4 regions of the Lysinibacillus sp. BNK-21 genome follow, and region 1 is predicted to be linked to each of the others. Evidence: riboswitches for the same ligand, from Rfam matches in the RefSeq annotation. Region 1 holds a riboswitch; each other region holds the start of a gene.
The links. Region 1 has a riboswitch for thiamine pyrophosphate ahead of thiT (energy-coupled thiamine transporter ThiT). Riboswitches for the same ligand answer to the same signal wherever they lie in the genome.
Positions count from the first base shown of each region.

Region 2: it holds a riboswitch for thiamine pyrophosphate, as region 1 does, so the genes downstream of both, thiM (hydroxyethylthiazole kinase) here and thiT (energy-coupled thiamine transporter ThiT) in region 1, are expected to answer to the same signal.
Region 3: it holds a riboswitch for thiamine pyrophosphate, as region 1 does, so the genes downstream of both, thiC (phosphomethylpyrimidine synthase ThiC) here and thiT (energy-coupled thiamine transporter ThiT) in region 1, are expected to answer to the same signal.
Region 4: it holds a riboswitch for thiamine pyrophosphate, as region 1 does, so the genes downstream of both, ACMGGO_RS10375 (ABC transporter substrate-binding protein) here and thiT (energy-coupled thiamine transporter ThiT) in region 1, are expected to answer to the same signal.

Region 1 is NZ_JBLQTS010000001.1:478,508-480,714, forward strand. Features, by position in the region: gene ACMGGO_RS02340 (hypothetical protein) at 1-57, opposite strand, end outside; gene ACMGGO_RS02345 (DUF4870 domain-containing protein) at 113-436, opposite strand; TPP riboswitch at 562-669, shown strand; gene thiT (energy-coupled thiamine transporter ThiT) at 803-1,363, shown strand; gene map (type I methionyl aminopeptidase) at 1,526-2,207, shown strand, end outside.
Region 2 is NZ_JBLQTS010000001.1:1,031,063-1,033,269, forward strand. Features, by position in the region: gene thiD (bifunctional hydroxymethylpyrimidine kinase/phosphomethylpyrimidine kinase) at 1-555, opposite strand, end outside; gene thiM (hydroxyethylthiazole kinase) at 543-1,310, opposite strand; TPP riboswitch at 1,394-1,491, opposite strand; gene mbcS (acyl-CoA synthetase MbcS) at 1,682-2,207, shown strand, end outside.
Region 3 is NZ_JBLQTS010000001.1:4,301,281-4,303,487, reverse strand. Features, by position in the region: gene ACMGGO_RS21610 (AEC family transporter) at 5-934, shown strand; TPP riboswitch at 995-1,109, shown strand; gene thiC (phosphomethylpyrimidine synthase ThiC) at 1,250-2,207, shown strand, end outside.
Region 4 is NZ_JBLQTS010000001.1:2,036,951-2,039,157, reverse strand. Features, by position in the region: gene ACMGGO_RS10380 (thiamine-binding protein) at 1-78, opposite strand, end outside; gene ACMGGO_RS10375 (ABC transporter substrate-binding protein) at 80-1,075, opposite strand; TPP riboswitch at 1,229-1,339, opposite strand; gene parC (DNA topoisomerase IV subunit A) at 1,448-2,207, opposite strand, start outside.

The DNA.
Region 1 (2,207 bases):
AGGAATAACAATAGGTGCTAACTTAACGGCAGTTTTTACAACGTTTGATACTTTCATCCCAAAACAGCTCCTTTTACAATTACTACTACCTGTTTCACTTAAAAATAAAACATTAACGGATAACACGAACAGCCTGAATTATATTCCAAATCACAATACCGAGTGAGACGAGAGCATAGATGGCGAATGAAGCAAACCAAATAATCATCACTGTCTTGTTACTGGAGGTTGGATCTAAACTAAATGTAGAAAAAACAAAGACAATAAAGAATAGAATGCCAAAAACAAAGGGTATTAAATGAGAGACAAGTGCACGAATCGAATGGCTTTTTACATCACTGTCTTTTGTCACGAAATATACAATTAATGGAACGATAAAAGGGGCGAAGAAAATACTAAGATAACTAAAGGCAGCTAAAATTTTTTGATTCTCCATAGTTGTACCTCCTTTTTAAATATTTACGCATGAAAAACAGCAAAGTTTCAAAAAAATGATGTATGGAAGGTTGTAATCCTTCAATCCATTGCGTACAATGAGAGTGTTCAAATAAATTCAGATGTAACGACCACAAGGGGAGCTGATGATGTCAGCTGAGACTGGGCACGTAATGCCTTGACTCTTCGAACCTGTAAGTTAACGCTTGCGTAGGGATGTGGATAGAAACCGACACTTGTACGATGTGAGGCTCTGTCCTGACATCGTTTTTTCGTCCTTAAAGGAAAAAGGTGTCAGAAAGAGACATATCAGCGCTTTTCTATTCCTGCTCTTGTATCCTACATCGGAACAAAGGAGAGAATATGTATGGACAAAAAAAGACTATTAATGCTAGTGGAGATTGCGATTTTTGCAGCGATAGGTCTCGTACTGGATCAGGTTTCCTTTAAAGTATGGGCACAAGGCGGCTCAGTTAGTCTTGTTATGGTACCGATTATGTTAATAGCATTTCGCTGGGGCTTAGTAGCTGGTCTTACTACGGGACTACTTGTGGGTGTTATGCAAACAATGTTTGGTTCTTATATCGTGCACTGGCTACAAGGATTACTGGATTATGGCGTTGCTTTTACTGTTGTAGGATTAGCGGCGGTTGTACGTGGACCAGTGTTAGACGCTGCTAAACATATGAACAAAACAAAAATGGCACTTTATATAATCATAGGTACCGTTTTCGCAGGCTTCTTACGATACACAGCACATACAATTGCTGGTGCTGTATTTTTTGCCGAATATGCGGGTGACCAAAATGCATGGATTTATTCCATCATCTACAATGGTACATATATGCTACCAGCAACCATTTTAACGGCTATCGTTGGTGTTCTTTTATTCACAGCCGCTCCCCAATTAATGCAAAGAAAAGCTTAATGCTAGTCCCTTCACAGGAGTGGAGGGACTTTTTTGTCGTGAATAACTCTTTTAGCACTTTGCAAAGTAGGAAAGCATACAATATTTAAAGCGTTTATCGTTATACGCATAAAAAGTTATGTTATATTAAAGAATAGATATTAGATGAAAGGGACGTTATACATGATTGTAAAAACGCAAGAAGAGATTGAAGCTTTTAAAAAAATAGGACGCATTTGTGCTGAAATTCGCGAAGCAATGAAAGCTGCCACAAAACCAGGTGTTACAACACTTGAGCTTGATGAAATTGCTGGTCGCATGTTTGCAGAGGCTGGCGCTATTTCAGGACCAAAGGGAGAATATGATTTTCCAGGGTATACATGTATTAGCGTCAATGAAGAAGTAGCACATGGTATTCCAGGAAAGCGTGTTATTCAAGAGGGAGATATCGTAAATATTGATGTTTCAGGCTCTTTAAATGGCTATTTTGCTGACACAGGTATTTCATTTGTTGTGGGTGATGGCTATGAGGACAAAGAAAAGCTTTGCCGTGTTGCTAAAAGTGCCTTTGATCGAGCAATGACAAAGGTAAAGGCTGGATCTAAATTAAATCAAATTGGTAAAGCTGTTGAACGCGAGGCAAATGCTAATGGGTTAACTGTTATTATGAATTTAACAGGTCATGGCTTAGGTCAATCTTTACATGATGAACCAAACCATATTTTAAATTATTACGATGCATGGGATTCTACTATTATGAAAGAAGGTATGGTCCTTGCGGTTGAGCCATTTATCTCAGCAAATGCAGAGCATATCGTAGAAGCAGGTGATGGCTGGACATTCGTGACACCTGATAAATCACTTG
Region 2 (2,207 bases), 550 kb from region 1:
ATAATCAATGGCATAAAGTGGATCTGCTAAATGACCACCTTTAATGATGACACATTGTACACCTAGCTGTAACAAGCTTTGAGCTACTTCTTTCATATCTTCAAAATGATGAATAGATCTCCCAGTAAGTGTCTCTGCCTCGGGTATATTGGGCGTAACAACCGTAGCAAGTGGTAATAAAGTTGAGCGTAAGGCATCGATAGCTTCTTGCTGTAATAGGCTTTCCCCACCTTTTGCAATCATCACCGGATCAACAATCAGTGGAATGTTTAGCTCCCTGATCTTGTGTGCAATTGCTTTGATAATTTCTGAGGAATAAAGCATTCCTGTTTTAATCGCAGCGATTGGAAAATCTTCTACTAAGGCCTCTAATTGTTTTTTTATAAAGGAAACGTCAATAGGGCAAACACCTGTTACACCCAAAGTATTTTGAGCAGTTAGAGCAGTAATAACAGAAGTACCGAACACTTCTAATTCCTGAAATGTTTTTAAATCAGCCTGTATACCCGCGCCTCCACCACTATCTGAGCCAGCGATTGTTGTTACAATATGCATGAAGCTGCACCATCCTTTGATAAGCGATGTATAGCATTGAGTAAGGCTATTTGAAAATCACCAATGTCTGCAGTAAATGCGGATGCCAGTACACCTGCTTTTTTATAGTAAGTAAGTGTTTCTGTTAATTGTTGGTAAGGATTATGGCTTACACTATAGGCTGCGCCACAAATTGCGCTAAGTAAACAACCTGTACCCGTTACTTCCGTCATTTGTGGATGACCACCAGCGATCCATTGGCTATGCTTGCCATCAGTTATAAAATCGCGTTCTCCTGTGACAATAACAATGCATTGATAGCGTTGAGCCAATGATGTGGCTTCTAATTCCATAGCGATAGTGCCATGACCACTATCGACACCCTTTTGTTGCCAATTTACACCAACTATTGCTGCTAGCTCGCCGAGATTACAGCGAATCACGGCAAAGTGTATGTTTTCAAGTAAGTATCTTACGGTTTCCTTACGATAAGTTGTGGCTCCAACTCCGACAGGATCTAAAATAACAGGAATACCAAGTTTATTGGCTTTTTCACCTGCTAAAAACATGGCACTTTTTGTGCGATCATTAAGTGTTCCAATATTAATTAATAATGCTTGAGCAATGGCCACCATCTCCTCTACCTCTTGGTAGTCATCGGCCATTACTGGTGAAGCACCTATCGCTAATAAACCATTTGCTTGAAAATTTGCCACTACATAATTGGTTATACAATGGATAAGTGGTTGCTGTTGACGAATTGTTTGAAAAATCATTGTAGTCCTCCTTTAGGGATGGACGTAAGCATGCAAAAAAGGCTCTTTTTGTGTAAAAATGCACGAAAAGAGCCTTTCATCTGAAAACGATGTTTATTGCTCCCTACGTCAGTATTAACTAACAGGTTCAAAGGGTCAGGTTTTACCTTCTCAACTCTTACGAGTCCCCCTGCAATCTTGCTTTTAGTTGACCAAAATGTACCATACTTTTCATTTGTATTCAATAGCAAGTTTTCCTATAGATAAAATGTGACCGATGCCATATAGGAGGGTATGATAGTTGTCATGACTTTACCGAAATTAAGCACAAACCATTGAAAATGCTGAAAAAAGAGTTTTATAATGTGTCATAACAAAAGGGGGCAATTGCCATGAAAAGACAAGATTTAGTTGCACCAGAATGGTATAACATAGTAGAGGAAATTGAAAAATATGCTCAGGATGCAGCCAAAAATGCTTTAATCATTTATGAAGAAAACCAAGACATCCAATGTATTACATATGCACATTTATTGGAAAAAGCAAATCAAGTAGCACATGTATTCACCAAGCAAGGTTTAAAGAAAGGTGATGTCATTTTAGTAATGGTACCACGTTCGGTTGAAGCATATATTGTGTATATTGCTGCATTGAAAGCGGGTTTAACTATTATTCCAAGTTCTGAGATGTTAAGAACAAAGGATATTGAGTATCGAATTCATCATGCAAATGCTAAAGCAGTTATTGCATTTGAACCCTATATTGAACAGTTCGATAAAGTGGGAAATTTACAAGACATACTGCAATTTGTTATAGGGAATGCACATGAACCTTGGCAGAACATACTTGAAAAAATGAATAATCAACCTACAACCTACATAAATCCTATCCCAACAAAAAGCACAGACAATGCATTTT
Region 3 (2,207 bases), 3.8 Mb from region 1:
TGATATGATGTATCTCGGAATGATTTTCTTTCAAATTGTTGTACCTATTTTAGTGTTACTTTTAATAGGCGCTATACTACAAAAGAAATTTCGCTTTAATTTAAAAGCATTGTCTCAGCTTATTACATATTGCTTTATGCCAGCAGCTGTTTTTGTAAATTTATATGAAACACATGTGGAATTAACTGTACTGGGAGAGGTCGGATTATTTATTGTACTCTTTATCGGTAGTCAAATGATACTCAGTCACTTTATGGCAAAAGGGTTAGGTTTAGCTAGAACAGAGGCTGCTGTCTTTAAAAATAGTGTTGTGCTCATTAACTCGGGTAATTACGGTATTCCAGTGGCTCAAATGATATTTGCCACGCAACCTATTGGAGTAGCCATTCAGGTCATGCTCGTAATCTTTCAAAATATGACTACGTATACATATGGTTTATACAATTTAATTTCTTCTACAAAGTCAGGTATGACAATCATCAAGGATTTCTTTAAAATGCCTATTATTCATGCGCTGATTATAGGTGTCGCTATGAATTATTTTGATATCGGTATACCACAGTTTATCAAAATACCAGTAGAACATGTGGCAGATGGATTTATTGCTGTGGCTCTAATTACTTTAGGTGCGCAATTATCACAACTAGAGATGAAATCAATGTTTAATAAAACCGTCTTTATCAGCTGTTTTACGCGACTAATTATTGGACCATCTGTTGCATTGGCCATTATTTATATATTGGGATTAGATGGAGTCGTCGCACAATCACTCTTTATAGCTAGTGCCTTTCCAACATCCCGCAATAGTTCTAGTCTAGCATTGGAATATGATGTAGAATCAGCAACAGCCGCGCAAGCTGTTTTATTTTCAACCATTGTAAGCTGTATAACTGTAACCATTGTGATCTATTTTGCAGAAGTATTATTTACCTAGTAAGATAAAAAATAACTTCCATCTCTTAGTATTATCTGCTACACTAGCATCAAACTAAATAGTATTAACTAGGGGAGTCTGATGAGTCAGGCTGAGAGGGAAACGCTACGAAGTTTCTTGACCCTTTGGACCTGATCTGGCTCATACCAGCGTGGGAAAGTTAAGAAGCTATTGCAGAGTATGCAATCAATAGACCTTTACATTCGTGGCCGGATCCAAATAATTATTTTGGATTCGGCCTTTATTTTTTGGATTGTTGGGGTGAGCTAGAATCGGTCCTTATATCAAAATAAATTTAAGGGAGAGAAGTAGCTCATGTCAGCAATTAGTGAAAAGAATATTACCATTATTTCCGGCTTTGAAGGAAGCAAAAAAGTATATGTGGAAGGATCACGCCCAGATATTCTAGTACCTATGCGAGAAATTGCATTAAGTCCGACAACAGGCAGTTTTGGAAATGAAGAAAATGCTCCTATTCGAGTATATGATACAAGTGGGCCCTATACAGATCCAGCCTACCAAGTAGATATTACGAAAGGTTTACCTGCCTTACGAAATGCATGGATTCAAGAGCGAGGGGATGTAGAAGCATATGAGGGACGCTCCATTAAACCGGAAGATAATGGCTTTCGTCATGTTGATGACCCGCGTATTCAAGAAAATGTCTTCCCTGAGTTGGCGAGAAAGCCTTTGCGTGCTAAAAAAGGTAAAAATGTGACACAGCTTCACTATGCACGAAAGGGAATTATAACGCCTGAAATGGAGTTTGTAGCGATTCGTGAAAATATGGATCCTGAATTTGTACGTTCAGAAATTGCAGCTGGGCGTGCTATAATGCCTTCTAATATTAATCACCCTGAGGCAGAGCCAATGATTATTGGGCGTAATTTTCATGTAAAGATCAATGCGAATATCGGGAATTCTGCTGTATCTTCTTCCATTGCAGAAGAAGTTGAGAAAATGACCTGGGCAACTCGATGGGGCGCAGATAATATTATGGATTTATCGACTGGTAAACATATTCATACAACTAGAGAATGGATTATTCGAAATGCTGCAGTGCCAGTGGGAACAGTGCCAATTTATCAGGCTTTAGAAAAGGTAAATGGTGTAGCAGAGGATTTAACGTGGGAGGTTTATCGTGATACTCTCATAGAACAAGCCGAGCAGGGTGTAGATTACTTCACCATTCATGCAGGTGTCCTTTTACGCTATGTACCACTAACAGCAAATCGTGTGACAGGTATTGTATCTCGAGGTGGCTCTATAATGG
Region 4 (2,207 bases), 1.6 Mb from region 1:
TGCATCGACATATGGTATAACATCTTCATATTTCTCTGTCTTCGGAATGATTTGTACACTGATTAATGAATTTGCCATCTTATTTGGCCTCCTTTTTAGGTAAGAAATCATTAGTAAAGGCTTTTTTCGCATCAAATTCGCCCTCTAATACTTGATTGCTAGACATCCATTTCGCGTAATTTTCCCACACCGAAAGCTTTTGCTCTCCCCATTGCTTGGCATCGTCCTGGTATTTATCGGCCAGCCATTCCTGACTTTTTTGCACCAACGCTTTATCTAAATCAGGAGCTGCTTCGATTAAAATATCAGCCGCTTCACTTGGGTTTTCAATTGCGTATTCATAGCCCTTCGATGCAGCTGCCACAAAGGCTTTAACAACATCAGGATTGTCCTGTATCATTTTTTCATTTGTAGCTAAAACTGGCGTATAATAATCTAATTGATCACTATAATCTGTAAGATATAGCATATTGATCTTTTCCCCACGCAGCTCAGCTTCAATTCCTGTCCATGCATAATAAATCCAAGCAAAATCAATATCTTTTTCCATCATTGTGAAGAAATCTAAATCGCCTGCATTGACGATATCTAGCTTATTAATATCTGCCTTTTCTTTTTGCATGAGTGATTGTAAAACGGCTTGCTCTAATGGCGCGCCCCAACCACCATAGGTTTTACCTTCAAAATCCTTTGGCGATGTAATGCCCTTCGAAGCAATAGAAGCAAAGCCAGATGTATTATGCTGTATAATTGCTGCGATGGAGACCAGCGGCACATCCTGTACTCGTGCCTGTGTTATGCCTTCCTGATAGCTCACGCCAAAATCCGCCTTTCCAGAAGCAACAAGCTGATCTGCGCCCGCCTCACCAGGCATAATAATATCAACATCTAAACCCTGTTCCTCAAAATAACCGAGTTTTTTGGCAACATATAGTCCTGTATGATTTGTATTCGGCGTCCAATCCAGTACCACAGACACCTTTTTCAGCTTGTCTGCAGCCTGCTTGTCATCCTTGTCACTACAGCCTACTAATGTCAATAGTGCTGCCAATAAAATAAAAAACCATTTTTTCATGCGAAAGCCTCCCAGTTTGTAATATGAAAGTGTTCATGAATGAATGTTGTCACCAGAAGAAAGCGTATACAATGTTGGCAAGCTGTTGCTTGAAAACATAAAAAAACGCCTAGGATTCCTCCCAGACGTATTGCAATCAATCTTCAAAACTTTGCTTTTTGAATAGATGTTCCCTACGCTGGTACGAGCCAAATCAGGTTCAAAGGGTCAGCGTCTACCGGACACAATCTCAGCTAGCAATTACTAGCCCCCCTACATTCTTTCGCTATGAACTTTTCGATGATTATTATACCCATAGTTTCACTTAAATGACAAGGTGCTATTTTTGAATAGAGCTTAAAGCCCAGCGCTCCTAAGAGGCTGGGCATGCTATTAGCTTGGTTTCTGTTCTTTTTTGGCTGTTACAACATGAGAAATTGCTCCATCTGTTGCAATATCCACTTTAAATGAACCATTGGAATGGCGATCCGCACGAGACAATGCTTGTACGTCAATCATCTCTTGAACACCTTTTTCAGTTTCAATCACAACCTGCTCCTCGTCTGTTGCTTGAACAACTGCCACAATTCGGTGAGGGTTTGCTTTTAACTCTGTTAATACTTTTAGTCCACGTTTTGCACGACTTGCTACTTCAACTTCAGCGACATTCATTTTCTTCACGGCCCCACGCTGTGTCACAATCACTACATAGTGGGTAACATCTGGCTGTAATACATTGACGCCAACTAAGGCTTCTCCATCTTTTAGTGTGATCCCTTTCACACCACCTGTTTTCACACCTGTTACAGGTAGTTCCTCCATTGGGAAACGAATCGCATAGGCTGTATCTGTTGTGAGCATCAGCTCCACGTCATCAGTCACAAATGATGCATAGATCATCGCATCACCAGCCTTGACATTCATCGTTTTAATTGGCTTTGAATAACGCGTTACCGCATAGTCTGCGAGTGGTGAGCGCTTAATTTGGCCATCTTTTGTGGCTGTGAAGACATACGTATTTGGCTGGTCAAATGTTTCGAAACCATAAACCGCAATAATCGATTCATCTTCCCCTGTTGGTACAATACTTGAAATATGCTGGCCGAGATCCTTCCAGCGTATATCAGGCAGCTCATGAACAGGCTGATAAATA